3 regions of the Pseudomonas sp. Marseille-P9899 genome follow, and region 3 is predicted to be linked to each of the others. Evidence: riboswitches for the same ligand, from Rfam matches in the RefSeq annotation. Region 3 holds a riboswitch; each other region holds the start of a gene.

Region 1 (7,398 bases), on a different contig from region 3:
CAACCCGGTCGACGGCGAGCCGGCAGCCACCTTCTGCCGCTGGGCGCTGGAAAGCGGCATTCATGTGGTCACCACCAACAAGGGCCCGATTGCCCTGCACGGTGCCGAGCTCAAGGCGCTGGCCCGTCGCAAGGGCCTGGCGTTCGAATACGAAGGCTCGGTGATGAGCGGAACGCCGGTGATCCGCCTGGCCCGGCAGGCCCTGGCCGGTGCGGAAATCCAAGGTTTCGAGGGCATCCTCAACGGCACTTCCAACTATGTGCTGACCCGGATGAAGGACGGCCTGGCATTCAGCGATGCGGTGGCCCAGGCGCAACAACTGGGCTACGCCGAAGCCGACCCGACCGCGGACGTCGAGGGCCATGACGTGCGCCTGAAAGTGGTGATCCTCGCCAACGAACTGCTGGACGCGCGGTTGAGTGTCAGCGATGTCGCCTGCTCGGGCATCAGTGGCATCAGCGCGGCGGACATCGTCAAGGCGCAGGCTACCGGGCAGTGCTGGAAACTGATCGGCGCCGCCAGCAAGGCGGCTGACGGTTCGGTTTCCGCCAGCGTCGAAGCGCGCTTGCTTCCGGTCGAGCACCCGCTGGCCGGCATCTCCGGCGCGGTCAACGCGATCTCGTTCAACACCGAACTGCTGGGCGCCGTCACGGTGTCCGGGCCAGGCGCCGGCCGGATCGAGACGGCGTTTGCCTTGCTCTCCGACATCATCGCCCTGCACACCACCGACCGACAGTAACGGGAGCCTTTCATGAGCGTATCTCGCATGACCAGTGTTCAATCCGTAGCCCCCAGCCACATCGAGGTGTTCAGCCCGTTCGATGGCCGTGTGGTCGGTCGCGTGCCCAACCTCGACGCTGCAGCGGTGCCGGGCCTGCTGGCGCGGGCGCGGGCGGGCGTCAGCGAAAGCGCGGCGTTGCCACGCCATCGCCGTGCGCGGATTCTCGAGGAGGCCGCGCGACTTGTGGAAGCCGACGCCGCGGCGTTCGCCAGCCTGATCGTGGCCGAAGCCGGGAAAACCCTGCGCCAGGCCGAGAAGGAAGTGAAGCGCTGTGTGAACACGCTGAAGCTGTCCGCCGAAGAAGCGCGGCGCAATGCCGGTGAAGTGGTGCCGTTCGAAGCCTATGAAGGTTCGGAGTCGCGCCAGGGCTGGTTCACCCGCGAGCCGCTGGGGCTGATCGTCGCGATCACGCCTTACAACGACCCGCTGAATCTGGTCGCGCACAAGCTGGGCCCGGCGATTGCCGGCGGTAACGCGGTGATCCTCAAACCGTCCGAGCTGGCGCCGTTGTCGGCGTTGAAACTGGTGGCGTGCCTGGTCCAGGCCGGCCTCCCGGACAGCGTGGTGACCACCGCCACCGGCGGCGTGGAACTGGGCCGGGCGCTGGTCGAACTGCGCGAGGTGCGGATGATTTCCTTCACCGGCGGCTTTGCCACCGGCGAATCCATCGCCCGCAGCGCCGGGCTGAAAAAGCTGGCGATGGACCTGGGCGGCAACGCGCCGGTGCTGGTGCTGGAAGACTGCGACCTCGGGCCGACCGTGGAGTCCTGTGTTTCGGGTGCCTTCTGGGCCGCCGGGCAGAACTGCATCGGTACCCAGCGGATCCTGGTGCACCGCGAGATTTATCCAGCGTTCCGCGAACAGTTCGTGGCGCAGTCGCGGGCCTTGAACCTGGGCGACCCGTCGCTTCGCGAAACGGATGTCGGGCCGATGGTCACCGAGCAGGCGGCCTGCCGTACCGAGCAACTGGTCGAGGACGCCGTGGTGGACGGCGCCAGGGTGCTTTGCGGTCATCGCCGCGAGGGCGCGCTGTACGCACCGACCGTGCTGGAACAGGTCAGCCACGGCAGCCGGATCTGGCAGCAGGAAGTGTTCGCGCCGGTGGTGATCCTCGAACCGTTCGACCACCTCGACGACGCCGTCGCCCTGGCCAACGCGCCGGAATACAGCCTGCACGCCGGCGTGTTCACCCGCGACCTGTCGACCGCGCTGAAGCTGGCGCGGCGCATCGAGGCCGGTGGCGTGATGATCAACGACTCGTCCGACTACCGCTTCGACGCCATGCCATTCGGCGGCTTCAAATACGGCAGCCTCGGCCGGGAAGGGGTGCGCTTCGCCTATGAAGACATGACGCAGCCAAAAGTGGTGTGCATCAACGAACTGGGCTGAGGCGATGCATCGGTGATTGCCGGTCCTGGGGTCCGGTATCTACACCTCTCGCAGGCAATCGCAAACCTTCAGCCACTTGCGATTCTGTGGGAGCGGATTCATCCGCGAAGGGCCGCGCAGCGGCCCTAAACCCATCCACCACCCTGTTCCTGCGTGGATTGGATCTCACCTTCAGGCATCCTGAAGGTCGACAGATATTCCGGATATAGACAGCCACCCCGTGCTGGATGGTTTTGGGGCCGCTATGCGACCCTTCGCGGATAAATCCGCTCCCACAAGTTCCGCGTCAAACCAGTATCTTTGCCGGTGAGATGTGTAGATGCCCATGCGGTCCGCGGGCCGGCCACCAACACCTGTGTCGTTGACCTTCCAACACTTTGATGGTCAGATGCGCGCCTGTTTCAGGTGTCCCATACCGTCGTGTATGGGGTGAAACGGGAAGCCGGTTCGTCACTTTGCTGATCAGTCCGGCGCTGCCCCCGCAACGGTATGCGAGCGAAACATTCGATACGCCACTGTGCCCCGTGCATGGGAAGGTGAATGTTTCATGACCCTCGCGAGCCCGGAGACCGGCCTGAAGCATTGTTTGGCAAACCCGCGGTGGGCGGGCGCAGGCCGGTTTCCGTGGGCTGTCGCGCCCGCGATTCCCTATGCGTTGTTCCCTCCGGGATTCTTTCATTCCTGCTTCAAGTGGAACGACATGTCCCGTAACTCCCTGTTCAACTCCTTCTCGGGCACGCTGCTGTGTGCCAGCCTCGCACCTTGCGTGTTTCTGTCCCTCCCGGCGCACGCCGCCGAAGACGACAAAGCCCTGTCCTTGCCGGCCACCGCCATCAACGAGGTCGCCGAGCAGAATCCCCAGCCTGACCTGCATACCGCGAGCACCAGCGGCTCGCGCCTGGGGCTGACGCCGCTGGAAACCCCGGCCAGTGTGACCAGCATCAGCGCCGAGCAGATCCTCAAGCGCAACAACGCCACGGTGCAGGACGCCGTGACCCGTTCCCCGGGCGTCACCTTCATCGGCACCCCCGGCAACGGCGGCACCGCGCTGTCGGCCCGCGGCTTCACCGGCCACAGCTCGACCATGCAGTTGTATGACGGCACCCGCCTGTATGTCGGCGCCGGCACCGTCACCTTCCCGGTGGACACCTGGGCGGTGGAACGCATCGATGTGCTGCGCGGCCCGGCTTCGGTGCTCTATGGCGAAGGCGCTACCGGTGCGGTGATCAACGTGGTGCCGAAGAAACCGTTCGAGGGCGAGATCCGCAATCACCTGCGCCTCGGCTATGGCTCGGACGACAAACGCCAGGCCGCGCTGGACAGCGGCGGCTCGCTGACCGATACCCTCAGCTACCGCTTCAACCTGAACCAGCAGGCGAGCAACGGCTGGGTTGATCGCGGCAACTCGGAAAGCATCGCCCTCAGCGGCTCGCTGCGCTGGCAGGCCACCGACGACCTGAGCTTCACCTTCAGCCATGACTACGTTGACCAGGAGCCGCAGCGCTACTTCGGTACGCCGCTGGTGGACGGGCATTTCCGCGAGTCGCTGCGCGACCACAACTACAACGTCGAGGACGCGACCGATCACTACAACGACCAGTCCACCCGGCTGGTCACGGACTGGACGATCAACGACAACCTCAGCGCCAGCAACCAGTTGTACTTCCTCAAGGCCCAGCGCCGCTGGCGCAATGCCGAGACTTACACCTGGCTGCCGGGTGACCTCGTGCGCCGCGACAGCTTCATCAGCATCAAGCAGACTCAGGAGCAGGTGGGCGACCGTCAGACCTTCACCCTGCAGCATTCGCTGTTCGGACTGGACAGCCGCACCGTGGTCGGCGCGGACTACAACTCGATCCGCTTCGTGCGCAAGCATGACTTCGACAACGTCTACAGCGACACCGTGCCGCTGGCCGGCTCGGGTGGCGGCGGCTATGTCAGCACCGACCCGTATCGCTCCCGCGACGCCAACCAGGCGAAGCAGTTCTCGCTGTTCGCCGAGAACCGTACCCAGCTCACCGAGCAGTTGTCGCTGATCACCGGCGTGCGCCGCGATCAGGTTCACCTCGACCGTACCGACGTGGCGACCGATACCCGCAGCGATCGCAGCCTGTCCGGCGGCAACTGGCGCGCCGGCCTGGTGTTCGCCGTCACCGAGGACCTTTCGCTGTACGGCCAGTACGCGACCAGCACCGAAGGCGTCAGCAACCTGCTGACCCTCTCGACCGCGCAGCAGCAATGGGACCTCAGCACCGCGAAACAGACTGAAGTGGGCATCAAGCAGCAGTTGCTCGATGGCCGTGGCGAATGGACCCTGGCCGCGTATCACATCGTCAAGAAGAAGCTGCTGAGCACTGATCCGGTCAACCCGACGATCCAGCAGCAGATCGGCCAGCAGTCCTCCGACGGCATCGAGGCCACCCTGGAACTGCGTCTGCCATACGACGTGCAGCTTTCGGCCAACGCCGCCTGGGTTCGCGCCGAGTACGACGAGTTCGCCAGCGGCAGCAACGACTTCAAGGGCAATCAACCGGTCAACGTGCCACGCCGTTCCGCCAACCTGTGGCTGAGCAAGGACTTCGCCGAGCGCTTCAGCGCGGGTGCGGGTGCGCGCTACGTGGACAGCCGTTATGGCGACAACGCCAACACGGTTGAAGTCCCGAGTTACACCGTGGTCGATGCCAACGTCGACTGGCACGTCCAGCCGGACCTGACCCTCGGCCTGCAACTGAACAACCTGTTCGATCGTCAGTACGCCACCACCACCGGCAACAACGGTCGGCAGTGGTACCTGGGCGAGCCGCGCTCGTTCTTCGTCACGGCTGACTACACCTTCTGACTGCCGCGCCCCGGGCGGGGGCGCACGGAGACTGAATGTCCTCACTCAGTATCGAGGGGCTGGCCTGGGCCGCCCCCGGCCGTGACCGCGATCCGCTCTGGCTGCTGCGGGATATCCACCTGCAGGTTGGCCAGGGCGAATTCGTCGGTCTGATCGGCCCCAACGGCAGCGGCAAGACCAGCCTGTTGCGCTGCGCCTACCGTGCCTATGAACCGGCCCTGGGCAGCGTGACGCTGGACGGCGAGAACCTGTGGCGGCGCACCCCGCGCTGGTGCGCACAGCGCATTGCCGTGGTGTTGCAGGAGTTTCCCCAGGAATTCGGCCTGACCGTTGCCGACGTCGTGGCCATGGGGCGTACCCCGCATCAAGGCCTGTTCGACGGTGACAGCGCGGACGATGCCGTGCAGGTGGCGCAGGCGCTGGAGCGGGTAGGGCTCACGGCGTGCGCGCTGCGCAGTTTTGCCAGCCTGTCCGGTGGCGAAAAACAGCGCGTGCTGCTGGCGAGGGCATTGGTGCAACAGCCTGGCCTGTTGATTCTCGACGAGCCGACCAACCACCTCGACCCGCGTTATCAGCTCGAGCTCCTGGGTCATCTGCGCAGCCTCGATCTGAGCGTCCTCGCCAGCTTTCATGACCTGAACCTGGCGGCGGCGTTTTGCGACCGGCTCTGCGTCATTGCCGAGGGCCGCATCGTTGCCAGCGGAACGCCGGCCGAGGTCCTGACCAGCGAGCTGCTGCATGAAGTTTTCGGTGTGCGAGCACTGGTCGACACCCACCCGCTGCACGCCTATCCGCGTATCACCTGGATCACTCAACCATGAACTATCGGTTACTTGCCGGCCTGATGCTGGCGTTGGCGGCGACGCCGTCGCTGGCCAGCGATTACCCCCTCACCGTGCGCAGTTGCGACCGCGACGTCACCTTGAACAAGGCGCCGCAACGGGTCGTGGTGCACGATGTGAATATGACCGGCATGCTCCTGCACCTGGGCGTGCGCGAGCGTCTGGCCGGCTACACTGGCTTTACCGCCACCAAGCACCGCGACCCCTGGATCAGCGAGGTGCTGCAAGGTGTGCCGCAGCTCGCCAGCCGTTATCCGTCCGTTGAAACGCTGCTGGCGGTGGACGCGGACCTGTTTTTCGCCGGCTGGAATTACGGCATGCGCATCGGTGGCCCGCTGACCCCGACGTCCCTCGCGGCGTTCGGCATTCCGGTCTATGAGCTCAGCGAATCCTGCTCATGGATCATGAAACAGCCGCGCGCCAGCCTGGATGACGTGTACCGCGACCTGACGAACCTGGGGCGAATCTTCTCCGTCGAAGTGCGGGCCCAGGCGCTGGTCGGCCAGATGCGCGAGCGTATCGACGCGGTCGCCAGCACCGTTCGGCAGGCGCCGGAAGCACCGCGGGTATTCCTCTACGACAGCGGTGAAGACCGGCCCACCACCTCGGGCCGCCTCGGCATGCCCCAGGCGCTGATCGACGCTGCCGGCGGACACAACATCATGGATGACGTCGCCGCCAGCTGGACCCAGGTGAACTGGGAAAGCGTGGTGGAGCGCGATCCGGAGGTTATCGCGATCGTCGACTACGGCCCGCTGAGCTGGCAGCAGAAACGTGATTTCCTGTTGCGCCATCCGGCGTTGCAAACGGTGCGGGCCATTCGCGAGCAGCGTTTTGTGGTGCTGACCTATCTGGAAGTCACACCGTCGGTAGAGAACGCCATCGCCATCGAAAAACTCGCCGCGGGCCTGCACCCCCGGCTGTTCGCGCAGGACTCGCACTGATGCTGATCCGAAGCCATGCCGCCTATCGCGGGCTGCTCGCGGCCTTGCTGCTGGTCATTCTGCTGTCCTGCGTGGTCGCGCTGGCGTTCGGGCCAGCGGTGATTCCGCTGGGCACCGTCTGGGGGATCGTTGGCCGGCAGGCCGGGCTTGAGCTGCCGGTGAGCTGGAGTGCGGGGCAGGAGCATATCGTCTGGCTGATCCGTGCGCCGCGGGTGCTGCTTGGCGCGCTGGTCGGCGCGGGCCTCGCGTTGGTCGGCACCGCGTTGCAGGCGGTGACCCGCAATCCGCTGGCGGATCCGCACCTGCTCGGCGTCAGCTCCGGCGCGGCGCTGGGGGCGGTGCTGGTGATCCTCTATCTCGGCGAATTCATCGGCATCTTCAGCCTGCCGCTGGCGGCGTTTATCGGCGCGGCGGGCAGCATGTTGCTGGTGCTGGCGGTGGCCCGACGGGACGGGCGTCTCGAAAGCGACCGGCTGTTGCTCGCCGGCGTTGCCGTGTCGTTCGTGCTGATGGCGGGGGTGAACCTGTTGCTGTTTACCGGCGAGCAGCATGCTGCGGCGTCGGTGGTGTTCTGGATGCTGGGCGGCCTGGGCTCGGCGCGCT
Region 2 (7,398 bases), on a different contig from region 3:
CGCGGGCCGTCCCACGGCTGGCCAAGGTCGCAGTCCAGCGGATCGAAGCCCAGCGCCAGGGCTCGGGCCAGCACACGCGGCAGGCTGGCATTGGCGCCGCGGCCATCGCCACGGGCGACCCGCAGCAGGGCCTGCAAGGTGTCGATGCGCAGGCGCCCGCCGGGCGATTCGCCGAAGACGTGCAAGCCATCGCGGATCTGCGACTCCTTGAGGTCGCAGAGGTAGGTGTCCAGCCGCGGCAGCCAGACATTGGCGTCATCCAGCGCGCCGTCCAGTTGCAGCTCACGGTCGATATGGTTGTCGCGCACCAGTTGCAGGATCTCTTTCTGCAATTCGATGGCGCGACGCGGGTCCAGCAGTTGCGCTTCGTAGTACTCGTCGGCGAGCAGCTCAAGGTTGCGCAGCGGCCCGTAGGTTTCGGCGCGGGTCAGCGGTGGCATCAGGTGATCGATGATCACCGCCTGGGTGCGCCGCTTGGCCTGGGCGCCCTCGCCCGGGTCGTTGACGATAAAGGGATAGATATTCGGCAGCGGCCCGAGCAGCGCGTCCGGCCAGCATTGTTCGGAAAGGCCGACGCCCTTGCCCGGCAGCCATTCCAGGTTGCCGTGTTTGCCAACGTGGATCAGCGCATCGGCGGCGAAGGCGTGGCGCAGCCAGAAATAGAAGGCCAGGTAGCCGTGGGGCGGCACCAGGTCCGGGTCGTGGTAGACCGCGCTCGGATCAAGCTGGTAGCCCCGCGCCGGCTGAATGCCGACGAAAGTCAGGCCCAGGCGCAAGCCGGCAACCATCATCCGTCCGCCACGGAACATCGGGTCTTGCTGCGGCTCGCCCCAACGCTCGCGCACCGCCTGCTGATTGGCTTCGGGCAGTTGCGCGAACGCCGTCAGATAGTCATCCAGCGCCATGCTTTGCGCGCAGGGGCGTTGGTCGAGGCTGTCGAGGTCGTTGCTGACGCCGCCGAGCAGGTCGTGGATCAACGCGGTGCCGCTGTCCGGCAACTCGCCCACCGGATAATCCTGCTGCTTCAGCGCCCGCAGGATATTCAGCGCTGCCGCCGGGGTGTCGAGGCCGACGCCATTGCCGATACGGCCATCGCGGGTCGGGTAGTTGGCGAGAATCAACGCCACCCGCTTCTGCGGGTTGGGCAGCCGCGCCAGTTCGCACCAGCGCCGCGCCAGTTCGGCGACGAAATCCATGCGCTCGGGATGCGCGCGGTAGCAGACCACATCAGACTGGCTGCGCTCGCTGCGCCAGGCCAGGTCCTTGAAGCTGATGGGCCGGGTGATGATGCGCCCGTCCAGTTCCGGCAAGGCGATGTGCATCGCCAGGTCGCGGGCCCCCAGGCCCTGCTCGCTGGCTTGCCAGCCGGGTTCGTTGTCCTGGGCGCAGATCGCTTGCAGCACCGGGATGTCGCGGCGGAACGGACGCAGGTGCGGCTGTTCCGGACTGGACTGGGCAAAACCGGTGGTATTGAGGATCAGCGCCGCGTCGGTTTCGTCCAGCCAGGCCTCGACCTGGGCCAGGCAACCGGCCTCCTTGAGGCTGGCGACGGCGATCGGCAGCGGATTGAGCCCGGCGCCGATCAAACGCTCGCAGAACACGTCAACGAAGCCGGTGTTGGCCGCCTGCAGGTGCGAGCGATAGAACAGCAGCGACACCACCGGTTGCCCGGCACGCCAGTCGGCCCGCCAATCGGCGAGGTCCGCCTCGGCGTGATCCGGGTGATAAAGGCTGGTACGCGGCAGTTGCCGGGGCTCGTCCCAGGGGTAATCACGGCCCAGCCAGAGACTGGCCAGGCAGTTGAACAAATTCAGGGCATTGGCCTTGCCGCCCTGGCGCAGAAAGTGCCAGAGCCGCTCGGCTTGCTCGCCAGTAACCGTGCCCAGGCTGCTCAGCTCCGGGTCCGGGCGGTCGTCGCCCGGCACCAGAATCAGTTGCACACCGCGCTCGGCCAGAGCCACCAGTTGCTCGACGCCGTAACGCCAATAGCCGATGCCGCCATGCAGCGACACCAGGATGACCTTGGCGTGGCGCAGCACCTGATCGACATAAAGGTCGACCGAGGCGTGGTTCTGCACCTGCATCGGGTTGGCCAAGCGCAGACTGGGGTAGTCGTCCGGCAACTCGCGGGCGGTTTCCGCCAGCAGCGCCAGGTGCGAGTCACCGCTGCAAAGGATCACCAGCTCGGCGGGAGACTGCCCGAGGTCGGCAATGCTGTCGTCCGGCACGAAGCCGCCGGGCTGGGTCCGCAGCAGGTGCATGGATCAGGCGCCCAGGGCCGCGCGCAGACGAGCTTGCAGCGCCTCGGCGTCGAGTTCCTGACCGATCAGCACCAGGCGCGTGACCCGCGCTTCGTCAGTGCGCCAGGCGCGGTCGAAGTGCTTGTCGAAACGCGTGCCAACACCCTGGATCAGCAGGCGCATCGGCTTGCCGGGAATCGCCGCGAAACCCTTGACCCGCAGAATGCCGCTGTCCACCACCAACTGGGTCAGCGCGTCGAGCAGCAAGGCCTCGTCAGCTTCGGGCAGTTCCAGGGAGATGGAGTCGAAGGCGTCGTGGTCGTGATCGTCATGATCATCGCCATCGTCGTCGTGATGGCTGTCGTGGTGCGTGCGGCGGCCGTCGATATGCGCTTCGGACTCGGCGCCCAGGCCCAGCAGGACTTCCAGCGGCAGCACGCCTTTGCTGGCTTCGATCACCTTCACGGCAGGCGGCAGCTCTTCAGCCACTTCGGCGCGCACGGCGGCCAGGGCATCGGCAGCGATCAGGTCGGCCTTGTTGAGGACGACGAGGTCGGCGCTGGCCAGTTGGTCGGCGAACAGTTCGTGCAGCGGGGATTCGTGATCCAGGTTCGGGTCCAGCTTGCGCTGGGCATCGACCTGCTCAGGGAAGGCGGCGAAGGTGCCGGCCGCTACCGCCGGGCTGTCGACCACGGTGATCACCGCGTCAACGGTGCAGGCGTTGCGGATTTCCGGCCATTGGAAGGCTTGCACCAACGGCTTGGGCAGCGCCAGACCGCTGGTTTCGATCAGGATGTGGTCGAGGTCGCCACGGCGGGCGACCAGTTCACGCATGACCGGGAAGAATTCTTCCTGCACGGTGCAGCACAGGCAGCCGTTGGCCAGTTCGTAGACCCGGCCGCTGGCTTCTTCTTCGGTGCAGCCGATGCTGCACTGTTTGAGGATTTCGCCGTCGATGCCCAGCTCGCCGAATTCATTGACGATCACCGCAATGCGGCGGCCCTGGGCGTTGTCCAGCATGTGCCGCAGCAAGGTGGTTTTGCCCGAGCCGAGAAAGCCGGTAACGATGGTGACGGGGAGTTTGGCCAGTGTTTTCATGTCGGATGCCCTTGGCAGGATGGCGGGCATGCGGGACGGGAGCCGCAGGCCTGCAGCCTGGGCGCGTTCGCCACCGGATCACCCCGCCCGGTTGAAAGTCGGAAACTGAACGAGGCAGGTCTCCTGGCTCGCGCTGTGCCCCTCAAGGGCAGCATCGACGCCTTCCCGCCGGTTTGGCAGTGGCTGTGTCGATGAAGGCAGCGCTTACAGTTGCGGGGGCAGCCGCGGCCTGGCCTGAAAAAGGCGCACCGCGTTCCCGTCTTAGCTCCGGCCCTTGCCGGAGAACCTCGAACCGGCAAGGCTACGCAGTGCCCCGAAGCCGGTCAACCGCTGTATTGACGGATGTCAACGCGCGTGATTTCCTAGCGCGATTCGTTTGGGTGCCTTTTTGTTACAAGGTGAAACGGGAAACCGGTAAATTCCGGTGCTGCCCCCGCAACGGTAAGCGAGGAAAGCGTCAAGACCACTGTGCCTGCGGGCATGGGAAGGTGACGCCACGGCGAAATGCCCTCGCAAGCCCGGAGACCGGCCTGAACAACAGCATTGACCAAACCCGCGGTGGGCGGGCGACGTTGCAACCCCTGGGCGATTCCGGCCAGGGGTTCTTCGCGCTTGCCTGTTGCCGACAACACCAAGAGGAAAGCGCCATGCCGATCATCGCCAGTCACGCCATCGTCACTCCGACCACCCTCAGCCAGCGCATCGTCGCTGCCGTCAGCGCTTCGGTGCTGGGCCTGTGCCTGGTCTACTTCGCTGGCTTCTCGCACATCGAAGCGGTGCACAATGCCGCGCACGATACCCGTCACAGCGCCGCTTTCCCTTGCCACTGAGGCCTGCCCCAATGTTCATGCGCATCGCTCGCACTGCAGGCTTCGCCGGCCTGCTGGCCGCACTGCTGCTGACCCTGCTGCAAAGCTTCTGGGTCGCGCCGCTGATTCTCCAGGCGGAAACCTATGAAACCGCGGCCCCGGCCGTCCAGGAGCACGAACACGCCGACGCCGCCGCCGGCGCGGAACATCATCACGACGCCGAAGCCTGGTCGCCGGAAGATGGCTGGCAGCGCGTGCTGTCCACCACGGGCGGCAATCTGGTGGTCGCAGTCGGCTTTGCCCTGCTGCTCGCCGCCATGTACACCCTGCGTCGTCCAGGCCGCGTGACTACCGGCGCGCTGTGGGGCCTCGGTGGTTTCGCCGTGTTCTGCCTGGCGCCGAACCTGGGCCTGCCGCCGGAACTGCCGGGTACCGCCGCCGCCGACCTGGCCCTGCGTCAGTACTGGTGGATTGGCACCGCCGCAGCGACCGCCGTTGGCCTGGCGCTGATGGTGTTCGCCGGTAACTGGCTGCTCAAGGCCATGGGCCTGGTGCTGCTGGTGCTGCCGCATGTGATCGGCGCTCCGCAACCGGAAGTGCACGAAAGCCTGGCACCAGAAGCGCTGGAGTCGCAGTTCATCGTTGCTTCGCTGCTGACCAATGCGGCGTTCTGGGTCGCCCTCGGCCTGATCAGCGCCTGGCTGTATCGCCGCCAGGCTGCCTGATGCCCTTCCCGCCCGGCGCAACCCCGCTGTTCGCCGGGCTGGGCTGCCGCCGCGGCAGTCCGGCCGATAATCTGGCCGGGCTGCTACGGCGGACCTTGCAAGCCCATGACCTCCCTCTCGAAGCCCTCGCCGGCCTTGCCAGCATCGACCTCAAGTACGACGAACCCGGCTTGCTGCAACTGGCCGCGCACCTCGACCTGCCGCTGACCTTCTTCAGTGCCGCGCAACTGGCGCCCTTCGCCACCCGCCTCAGCCACCGCTCGCCGGTCGCCTTTCGCCACAGCGGCTGCCATGGCGTGGCCGAGAGCTGTGCCCTGGCGCTGGCCGAGCAAGTCAGCGGACAGCCCGCGCAACTGCGGGTCACCCGCATCGTCCACGACGACATGACCCTGGCATTGGCCTGGGCGCCGTCGTTTGGCGGATAATCCGCCCCCTCTCGTTCAAGGATTTGCCATGACCGTCTATTTCATCGGCGCCGGCCCCGGCGACCCGGAGCTGATCACCGTCAAGGGCCAGCGCCTGATCCGCCAGTGCCCGGTCATCATCTACGCCGGTTCCCTGGTCCCCGCCGCGGTGCTCGAAGGGCACCAGGCCGAGACCGTCATCAACAGCGCCGAGCTGCACCTGGAGCAGATCATCGCGGCGATCAGCGCCGCCCATGCCAAGGGCCAGGACGTGGCCCGGGTGCACAGTGGCGACCCCGCCCTGTACGGCGCCATCGGCGAGCAGATTCGTCATCTGCGTGAACTGGGCATTCCTTACCAGATCATCCCCGGCGTGACCGCCACCGCTGCCAGCGCCGCCCTGCTCGGCTGCGAGCTGACGCTGCCGGACATCGCCCAGAGCGTGATCCTCACCCGCTTCGCCGACAGCTCGCCCATGCCCGAAGGCGAAGCCCTCGCCAGCCTGGCCAGCCACAAGACAACCATGGCGATTCACCTCGGGGTGCGGCATCTGCCAAAGATCGTCGAGCAACTGCGCCCGCATTACGGCGGCGACTGCCCGATCGCCGTGGTCCACCGTGCCACCTGGCCGGATCAGGACTGGGTGTTGAGCACGCTGGACGACATCGTCGAGCAGACGGCACTTAAAGGTTTCCGCCGCACGGCGCTGATTCTGGTGGGCCGGGTGTTGGCCAGCGACAGTTTCAGTGAGTCCGCGCTGTACCGGGCGGGCCACGCGCATCTCTACCGTCCCTGAGCGCGCTATTGCATTGCCATCAGCGTTGCTTCAATTTAACGCTTCGGCATACCTCAAAGGACTACCTTCAATGCTTGAACTGCGCCCCTGCTGTGAATGCTGCTCCACCGATCTGCCAGGCGACAGCCGCGATGCCCTGATCTGTTCGTTCGAATGCACCTATTGCCGCAGCTGTGCGGAAGGTCAGTTGAAGGGCAAGTGCCCGAACTGCGGCGGCGAGTTGCAGCCAAGGCCTGCCAGGGTGGGCGAGAAGCTGGCGCGCAATCCGGCAACGACAGTGCGCACGGTGAAAGCCGAGGGTTGCCCGACTCATTGAAGAAAGGGCCTGCAATGCAGGCCCTTTTTTTATGGCTAATGCGGCTGCAGCTTGTTCTTGATCAGCCCGACGATAAACGTCAGCACCGCCCCACCAGCCCCGCCGCCCACCACGCTGCTGATGATCGCGGGCAAATCCAGGGTGCCTGCCGCGCCAGCCTGGGCCAGGCTCTGATCGCCGGTGAATGACGCCAGGATCTGTCCCAGCACCACGCCACCCACCCCGCCAAGAATCGAATTGAGCAGCGGCCCCATGCCTTGTTTGCTCATGCCCGCCGCGTTGCCGCCTACCACACCGCTGATGATCTGAATGATCAGACTGATGATATCCATCGCCATAGCCTCTCTTAAGCGCCTGAAATGACGACTCGCGAGCAGGTTACTTCGGATACAGCCACTACCACCGGCGTTGAGACGTCGTGGTCCGACCAACGACGGCAAGCTGTTGCGGATAACCGACAGTATATGTAGGACTTTTCAGTTGCGCGAACAGCCAGGCCCCTCAGGGTTTGACGTTCTTCAGCTCGTTGAGCAACCCCAGCAGCGTTTGCAGCTTGGCGTCGCCGAACTGTTCGAGAATGCGCTGGTAGTTGCGCTCCATGTCTTCGCTCATGTCCACGAAGCACTGCTGGCCTTGCTCGGTGAGGCTGACGAAGACCCGGCGCTGGTCCTGCACGGATTTCTTGCGCCGCACCAGGCCGTCGCGCTCAAGGCGGCTCAGCACGCCGGTCATGCTCGGTTTGAGAATGCAGGCCTGTTCGGCCAGTTGATGGCTTTCCAGCTCGCCTTGCTGGCGCAGGATGCGGATCACCCGCCACTGCTGCTCGGTAAGGCCGTGTTCGTTGAGCGACGGGCGGAAGAAGGCCATGGTGGCTTCGCGGGCTTGCAACAGCGTGAGGGTCAGGGACGGTCTTGGAGTAGGCATTGGCAGGCTGATATCAACGGAGGTTCTGAAGCTTAAGAGCGGGGCTTTCGGGCCGCAAGGCCCGTAATGGCCACGGTGCGGACAGC
Region 3 (7,398 bases):
CAAGCCGACGCTGGGCGCCTGGTGCGCCGCCTCCAGCAAACGGGCGAGCAACTCGGGCGCTACCTCGCCGCCGCTGAAATGACGCATGTCGCGGCGCTCGCCGATGGCGCGGTAGATCGCCGCGCGCTCGGCCTCGCTGTAGGCGTGTTCGCTCATGGTGCCAGCAGCGCCGCCGTCGCATCAGGGTTGGACGGGAAGTAGAAATGCACGTACGACGCGGTCAACCGGCCAAGGCGGTACACCGCTTCGGCGCCACGTCCGCCGTTGGGGCTCTGGCCGCGGGCGATGGGTTCCAGTTCGGTGCTGGTCAGCGAATGGTGGTAGGTGTGCCCGCGCAGGGTGCCTTCCGGCAGTTCCACCGCTTGCAGGGCCAGCGCGGCAAGGCGCTTCTGCATCACCGCTTCGCCGGACAGCAGCCCGGCCAGCTCGGCACGCTCGCCGACGACATCGGTCAGCGCATCGAGCAGGAAGAGCATGCCCCCGCACTCGGCCAGCAACGGCTTGCCCGCCTGATGGTGGGCGCGGATGGCCGCCAGCATCGGCGCGTTCGCGGCGAGGGTGTGGTGGTGCAGTTCCGGGTAGCCGCCGGGCAGGTACAGGCTGTCGGCCGGCGGGATTTCGCGGTCGTGGACCGGCGAGAAGAAACTCAGCTCAGCACCCATCGCCCGCAGCAGCTCAAGGTTGGCGCCGTAGGTGAAGGCGAACGCTTCGTCGCGGGCCACGGCAATGCGCACGCCCTCAAGACGACGCTCGATGCTGCGCGGCGCCGGCCCGCTGAACGCCACCGGCGGCGGTAAGGCCGACTGGCAACTGTCGCCCAGCGCCTTGGCGGCGGCATCGAGGCGGTGGTCGAGGTCGGTCAGTTCGCTGGCCTGGACCAGCCCGAGGTGGCGACTCGGCAGTTCGATGCCGGTCTCCCGCGACAGCCCGCCGTACCAGCGCAGCCCTTCGGTCAGGCTGCCTTCAAGCAGCTGCGCGTGGCGCAGCGAGCCGACCCGGTTGGCCAGCACCCCGGCGAACGGCAGGTCGGGCTGGTAACGCGCCAGGCCGAGGGCCAGAGCGCCGAAAGTCTGGGCCATGGCCGTGCCGTCGATCACCGCCAGCACCGGCACGCCGAAATGCCGCGCCAGGTCGGCGCTGGACGGCGTGCCGTCGAACAGCCCCATGACGCCTTCGATCAGGATCAGGTCGGCCTCGGCCGCCGCTTCCCAGAGCAGGCGCCGGCTTTCCTCGGCGCCGACCATCCACAGGTCGAGCTGGTACACCGGCGCGCCGCTGGCACGTTCGAGAATCATCGGGTCGAGGAAATCCGGGCCGCACTTGAAGACCCGGACCTTGCGCCCCTGGTTACGGTGCAGACGGGCCAGGGCCGCGGTGACGGTGGTCTTGCCCTGACCGGAAGCCGGCGCGGCGATCAGTACCGCCGGGCAATGCCGGGTGTCGCTCATAGTTCGACGCCCTTCTGGGCACGGATGCCGGCCTGGAAGGCGTGTTTGATCATGCCCATTTCGGTGACGGTGTCGGCCAGTTCGATCATCTCGTCCTTGGCGCCGCGGCCGGTCACGATCACGTGCTGCATCGGCGGGCGGGCCTGCAGGTCGGACAGCACCTGTTCGAGGTCGAGGTAACCGTGCTTGAGGGCGATGTTCAGCTCATCGAGCACCACGAAGCCGATGCTCGGGTCTTGCAGCAGTTGCCGGGACACCGCCCAGGCGGCTTCGGCGGCGGCGATGTCGCGCTGGCGGTCCTGGGTTTCCCAGGTGAAGCCCTCGCCCATCACGTGATAGCGCACTTCTTCAGGGAAGCGGCGGAAGAACAGCTCTTCGCCCGTGGCGTTGCGCCCCTTGATGAACTGCACCACGCCGCACTGCATGCCGTGGCCGAGAGCCCGGGCGAGCATGCCGAAGGCCGAGCTGCTTTTGCCCTTGCCATTGCCGCTGAGTACCAGCAACAGGCCGCATTCATTTGGGGAGTTGGCGATGCGCTCGTCGATCACCGCCTTTTTGCGCAGCATGCGCGCCAGGTGGCGTTCGTCACGTTCGGTGGATTCGGTCATCGGGATCTCCGCGGGCCACTGTCGGCGCGGCTTGTCCGCTGGAGCGACAAGGCTGGGGGCAACGACAGATGAAGGGGTGGTGGCACACGGAACGCGCAGGAGTCGGGCGGCAAGACCCGAAAAACCGCGCATCACCCTCCGTGATGCCGTTGACTGTTTGCAGGCCGGTCTCCGGGCTCATGAGCGGATTTCAGATCCTGGCCGGGCGCCTTCCCGGGTGACGACACCCAGTGGCCATGCGCAGCCTTGACTCATTTACCGTTGCGGGGGCAGCGCCGGAATCGCACGTCTGGCGTGCTCACCGGCTTCCCTGTTTCACCCTGTCGGCCGGCGGGCCACAGAGCACCTGAAACAAGCCGCAAAGGTTAGAGGGTTGGACCCGGAGCGTCAATGAAAGGCGCCCGGTACGAGGCGACCGATGGCGTTTCTGTCGTCTTGTGCAACACTCAGTCGAGTGATATCAAAGTGCCACGGTTTTCCGCTGTACTCGTACAACAATTACGAAAGGAGAGCAGCATGCAAGGCCTGATCATCAACAATCCTCGCCTGGAATTCCTGCGCCCGGCGCTGGAGCGTTGGGGCGAATGCATCGAACGCTTCAACCAGACCCTCGGCGACAACGAAGGACCTTACTGGCAAGGGCTCCAGGGCAACCTCGGGATCCTCTCGGCAGCCATCTGGCAAGCCGAGCTGGTCACCCTTCAGGATTTCCAGAGCAAGAAACAGCGCGACGAAGGCGAACGCGGTGCCCGCTGCGACTTGCTGATCGCCAGCCGCGATGAATCGGCGTACCTGCATGCCAGCCAGCGCTGGCCGAAGGTCGGCCGGCTGGACCTGAGCCCGGCCTTGCAGGAAGTCAGCGCCAGCGCGCGCAATGTCGCCTACCCGAGCCAGTTGAAGATCGCCGCGCTGTTCGCCAGCCCGTGCAAACTGGGCCAGCATGCCAGCCCCGAAGAATTGCAGGACCTGGTCGACGACCTGCAAAAACACAACGCCTGCGTTATTGCCTGGTGTTTCCCGTATGGCTATCGAAAGCTGCACGACGAGTTCGGCCAGTACTATCCCGGGGTTGCCCTGCTGTTGAAGCAGGCCTGAGGATTGCCGGGGTCGCCTTGCGGCCCCGGCGATTGAACCTCCCTCCTCCGATCCGCCTCTGACTCCTTGTAAGGACCCGTTCCCCGAGGAGTCGCTCATGTCTTCACTACGCATCGCCCTGCTACTGGCCATCACCACCGGACTGAGCGCCTGCGGTGAAACCGCCCGGCTCCAGGTCACCGACGGCAGCGGCCCGACCCCGCAATTGCCGGAACCGAACAAGACGCTGATCCCCACCGTCAACATCGCCCCTGCGGTCGGCTGGCCGAAAGGCGCCAAGCCCGTCGCGGCGCCCGGCACCCAGGTGGCGGCTTTCGCCAGCGGCCTGGACCATCCGCGCTGGCTGTACGTGTTGCCCAACGGCGACGTGCTGGTGGCGGAAACCAACGCCCCGCCAAAACCCGAGGACGGCAAGGGCATCAAGGGCTGGGTGATGAACAAGGTCATGGCCCGCGCGGGTGCTGCCGTCCCCAGCGCCAATCGCATCAGCCTGCTGCGCGATACCGACGGCGACGGCATCGCCGAAACCCGCACGCTCTTCCTGATAAACCTCAACTCCCCGTTCGGCATGACCCTCGTGGGCAACGACCTCTATGTGGCCGACACCGATCGCCTGCTGCGCTTCAAATACGAAACCGGCGCCACCGTGATCAACACGCCCGGCGAAGTCGTCGCCGAGCTGCCCGGCGGCCCGCTGAACCACCACTGGACCAAGAACGTGATTGCCAGCCGCGACGGCAAGAAGCTCTACGTCACCGTCGGCTCCAACAGCAACGTCGCCGAGAACGGCCTGGACAAGGAAGAAGGCCGCGCGGCGATCTGGGAAATCGACCCGGCCACCGGCAGCCACCGAATCTTCGCCTCAGGCCTGCGCAACCCCAACGGCCTGGCCTGGGAACCGCGCAGCGGGCAACTGTGGACGGCGGTGAACGAGCGTGACGAAATCGGCAGCGATCTGGTGCCGGACTACATCACCTCGGTGCGCGACGGCGGTTTCTATGGCTGGCCGTTCAGCTATTACGGGCAACATGTGGATGTGCGCGTGCAACCGCAGGACCCGAGCCTGGTGGCCAAGGCCATCGCCCCGGACTACGCGGTCGGCCCACATACCGCGTCTCTGGGCCTGACCTTCGCTGAGCCCGGCGTCCTGCCGCCGCCGTTCGACCAGGGCGCGTTCATCGGCCAGCACGGCTCCTGGAACCGCAAGCCGCACAGTGGCTACAAAGTGCTGTTCGTGCCGTTCAGTACCACGGGCAAACCAGCGGGCAAACCGATCGATCTGCTCACCGGCTTCCTCAATGACGACGGCAAGGCCATGGGCCGGCCGGTGGGGGTGATCAACGATCAGCGCGGCGGGCTGCTGGTGGCCGACGACGTGGGCAATGTGATCTGGCGGGTCAGCAAGGCGCCTTGAGGACGTTCAGCGCTTGCGACACAGCGTCAGGCCGTCACCCAGCGGCAGCAGCGACAAATCCACCCGCACATCGTCACGCAGCGCCAGGTTCAAGGCCTGGATGGCACGGGTGTCGTCGCTGTCGGGCTGCGCCTGCAGCACCCGGCCGCTCCACAAGGTGTTGTCGAACAGCACGACGCCGCCCTGGCGCAGCAGGCGCAGGGCTTCTTCGAGGTAGCGTGGATAGTTGGCCTTGTCGGCATCGATGAAGATCAAGTCGAACGCGCCGTCCGCCAGCGTCGCCAGGGTGTCCAACGCCGGACCAGGGCGCAGCTCGATACGGCTTTCCACGCCCGCCTCCCGCCAGTAGCGGCGAGCGATGTCGTGGTAGTCGCCCGGCAGGTCGCAGCACAGCAATTCGCCCTCCGCTGGCAGGGCTTCGGCCATGCACAACGCGCTGTAACCGGTGAAGGTGCCCACCTCGATCAATTTGCGCGCACCGCTCAATCGCACCAGCAGCGCCAGCAACTGACCCTGTTCGGGGGCTACCTGCCAATTGGAGTTCGGCCGCGCGGCGGTTTCAGCACGAAGGCGCGTGAGCAACGGCGTCTCGCGCAGGGAAACGCGCCGGAGGTAATCGTAGAGGGCGTCGTCGAGGTAAAGCGTCTGACCGGTCATCGCTTACCTCGGCGGAATCAGGGGTTGTGCGCCAGATGGTTGCCTTGCAACACGCGCTTGGCGTTGAGGTAGGACTTTTGCCAGTAGTTGTTCGACAGATAGTCCAGCCGCACCGTCCCGCCCGTGGACGGCGCATGGACGAAGCGCCCCTCGCCGACATAGATGCCCGCATGGTTGACCTGACTGCCACCGTTGGTGGCGAAGAACACCAGGTCACCGGACTGCAAGGCGTCGCGGGACACGTTCGGGGCGCCCATGACGATCATCTCGCGGGTCGAGCGCGGCAAGGCGATGCCCGCGGCGTCACGGTAGACGTAGCCAATCAGGCCACTGCAATCGAAACCGGCATCCGGCGTGTTGCCACCCCAGCGATAGGGTGTGCCCACCAGGCCAAGCGCGCGGAACAGCACATCTTCGGCAACCGGGGAGAAATACACCTGAGGAGAAGTGAACGCCGGCTGGACCACCTGGGGCGGGGTCGGGGCGTGGCTGGAACAGGCACTGATCAGTGCCGCCAGGGACAATACCGCTAAGCGCGCCATTATCGACATCGTCAGAACATCCTGTCTGAAGCTGCCCGGCTGGATGCCGGCAAAGTGGTGAGAATCAAGATTAGACGCTTTCTGTAAACACGCACGGCGACGAGCTTTTCAGCATCGTCGCCGTGTACATGACGCTACGAAGGAATCAGTTGCGCGAGAGCGTGGTCGGTGCCATTGCCAGCGCGCGCTTGGCTTCGATGAACGTCTTGCTCCAGTAGCGATCGCCGAGGCTATCGATACGCACGCCACCGCTGCGACGGCTGCTGGAGTGGATGAACTGGTTGTCGCCGAGGTAGATACCGGCGTGGCTGACGCGACCGCGGCCGTTGGTGCTGAAGAACAGCAGATCACCCGGCTTGAGGTTGTTGCGCGAGACCAGCGGGGCATCGACGTTGATCATTTCGCGGGTGGAGCGCGGCAGGTTCATGCCAGCTTCTTCGCGGAACAGATAACCGATGAAACCACTGCAATCGAAGCCCGACTGCTCGGAGGTGCCACCGAAGCGGTAGCGGGTACCGATCAGAGACATGCCACGCTCGAGGATGCTGTCAGCCAGCACCGGCAGTTGATAAGGCTTGGAAGAGGAGAATTGTTCCAGTTCTTCCTCGGTGGCCAGCTCTTCTTCGAACACCGAAACGTCGGCGGAAGGCTGGGTGGCGACCTTGGCAGCGATGGAACTGTGATCTTGCTGTTGCGAAACCGGGCTGTGGGCAGCGCAGCCGAAAAGCAGTGTCACGAGTGCGAGGGGCACGAGGGGTGCGAAGCGATTTAGCATGGGCACGACCGTGTCTGGAATTCAAAGGAGCCGAGACTATGCCTTCTATCGATTTGATTTGCAAATTCAATCGAAAAAAATGTGACTTTTATGTGCCGAGGCTCTGGGACGCTGTTTACCAGCCCAACGTCTCTTTCAAAAACGGGATGGTCAGCTTGCGTTGCGCCTGCAGCGACGCCTGATCGAGGCGTTCCAGCAGGTCGAACAGTGCACTCATGCTGCGAGTTCCGCGGGTGAGAATGAAGTGCCCGACCTCGTCGGTCATGTGCAGGCCGCGACGCGAAGCCCGCAATTGCAGGGCGCGCAGCTTGTCTTCGTCGGACAGCGCACGCATCTGGAAAATCAGCGCCATGGTCAGGCGCGACTTGAGGTCGGCGAGTTTGATCGGCAGTTCGCGCGGCGAGCTGGAGGCCGCGATCAACAGGCGCCGGCCGCTGTCACGCAGGCGGTTGAACAGGTGGAACATCGCCTCTTCCCACTCCGGCTTGCCGGCGATGGTCTGCAGGTCGTCGATGCAGACCAGTTCGTACTGTTCGAGGTGATCCAGGAGTTCGACGCCACGGTCGAGCAATTGCGCCAGAGGCAAGTAGACCGCCGGCTCGCCCATCTGCTCGAAACGCAAACAGGCCGCCTGCAACAGGTGGGTACGTCCGACGCCCTGCTTGCCCCACAGGTAGATCAGGCTCTCGGTCCAGCCGGCGTCGGCTTCGCAGAGTCGCTCGACGTAGCCCAGTGCGGCGGCGTTGGCACCCGGATAGTAGTTGATGAAGGTGGCGTCATCGCGCAGACGCACACCCAGGGGCAACTGGATCGGTTTCATGCTGGCTGGGCGGTTGCGAGGAACCGCAAAGGGCCCTTG

What was found. Region 3 has a riboswitch for cobalamin ahead of cobO (cob(I)yrinic acid a,c-diamide adenosyltransferase). Riboswitches for the same ligand answer to the same signal wherever they lie in the genome.
Region 1: another riboswitch for cobalamin. It lies ahead of HWV67_RS08880 (TonB-dependent receptor); the one in region 3 lies ahead of cobO (cob(I)yrinic acid a,c-diamide adenosyltransferase).
Region 2: another riboswitch for cobalamin. It lies ahead of HWV67_RS04535 (CbtB domain-containing protein); the one in region 3 lies ahead of cobO (cob(I)yrinic acid a,c-diamide adenosyltransferase).

What each region holds. Positions count from the first base shown of each region.
Region 1 covers NZ_CAESCG010000001.1:2,066,456-2,073,853, reverse strand. The annotation lists gene HWV67_RS08890 (homoserine dehydrogenase) at 1-739, shown strand, start outside; gene HWV67_RS08885 (aldehyde dehydrogenase family protein) at 752-2,170, shown strand; cobalamin riboswitch at 2,557-2,762, shown strand; gene HWV67_RS08880 (TonB-dependent receptor) at 2,871-5,009, shown strand; gene HWV67_RS08875 (ABC transporter ATP-binding protein) at 5,045-5,830, shown strand; gene HWV67_RS08870 (ABC transporter substrate-binding protein) at 5,827-6,795, shown strand; gene HWV67_RS08865 (FecCD family ABC transporter permease) at 6,792-7,398, shown strand, end outside.
Region 2 covers NZ_CAESCG010000001.1:1,001,869-1,009,266, reverse strand. The annotation lists partial or broken gene cobN (cobaltochelatase subunit CobN) at 1-2,261, opposite strand, end outside; gene cobW (cobalamin biosynthesis protein CobW) at 2,265-3,338, opposite strand; cobalamin riboswitch at 3,435-3,643, opposite strand; cobalamin riboswitch at 3,700-3,886, shown strand; gene HWV67_RS04535 (CbtB domain-containing protein) at 3,986-4,168, shown strand; gene HWV67_RS04530 (CbtA family protein) at 4,180-4,872, shown strand; gene HWV67_RS04525 (cobalamin biosynthesis protein) at 4,872-5,297, shown strand; gene cobM (precorrin-4 C(11)-methyltransferase) at 5,326-6,072, shown strand; gene HWV67_RS04515 (DUF1272 domain-containing protein) at 6,143-6,388, shown strand; gene HWV67_RS04510 (hypothetical protein) at 6,424-6,720, opposite strand; gene hpaR (homoprotocatechuate degradation operon regulator HpaR) at 6,890-7,312, opposite strand.
Region 3 covers NZ_CAESCG010000003.1:813,129-820,526, reverse strand. The annotation lists gene bluB (5,6-dimethylbenzimidazole synthase) at 1-156, opposite strand, end outside; gene HWV67_RS19475 (cobyrinate a,c-diamide synthase) at 153-1,448, opposite strand; gene cobO (cob(I)yrinic acid a,c-diamide adenosyltransferase) at 1,445-2,056, opposite strand; cobalamin riboswitch at 2,202-2,421, opposite strand; gene HWV67_RS19465 (hypothetical protein) at 2,573-3,151, shown strand; gene HWV67_RS19460 (PQQ-dependent sugar dehydrogenase) at 3,249-4,565, shown strand; gene HWV67_RS19455 (O-methyltransferase) at 4,572-5,222, opposite strand; gene HWV67_RS19450 (C40 family peptidase) at 5,240-5,773, opposite strand; gene HWV67_RS19445 (C40 family peptidase) at 5,910-6,539, opposite strand; gene hda (DnaA regulatory inactivator Hda) at 6,655-7,359, opposite strand.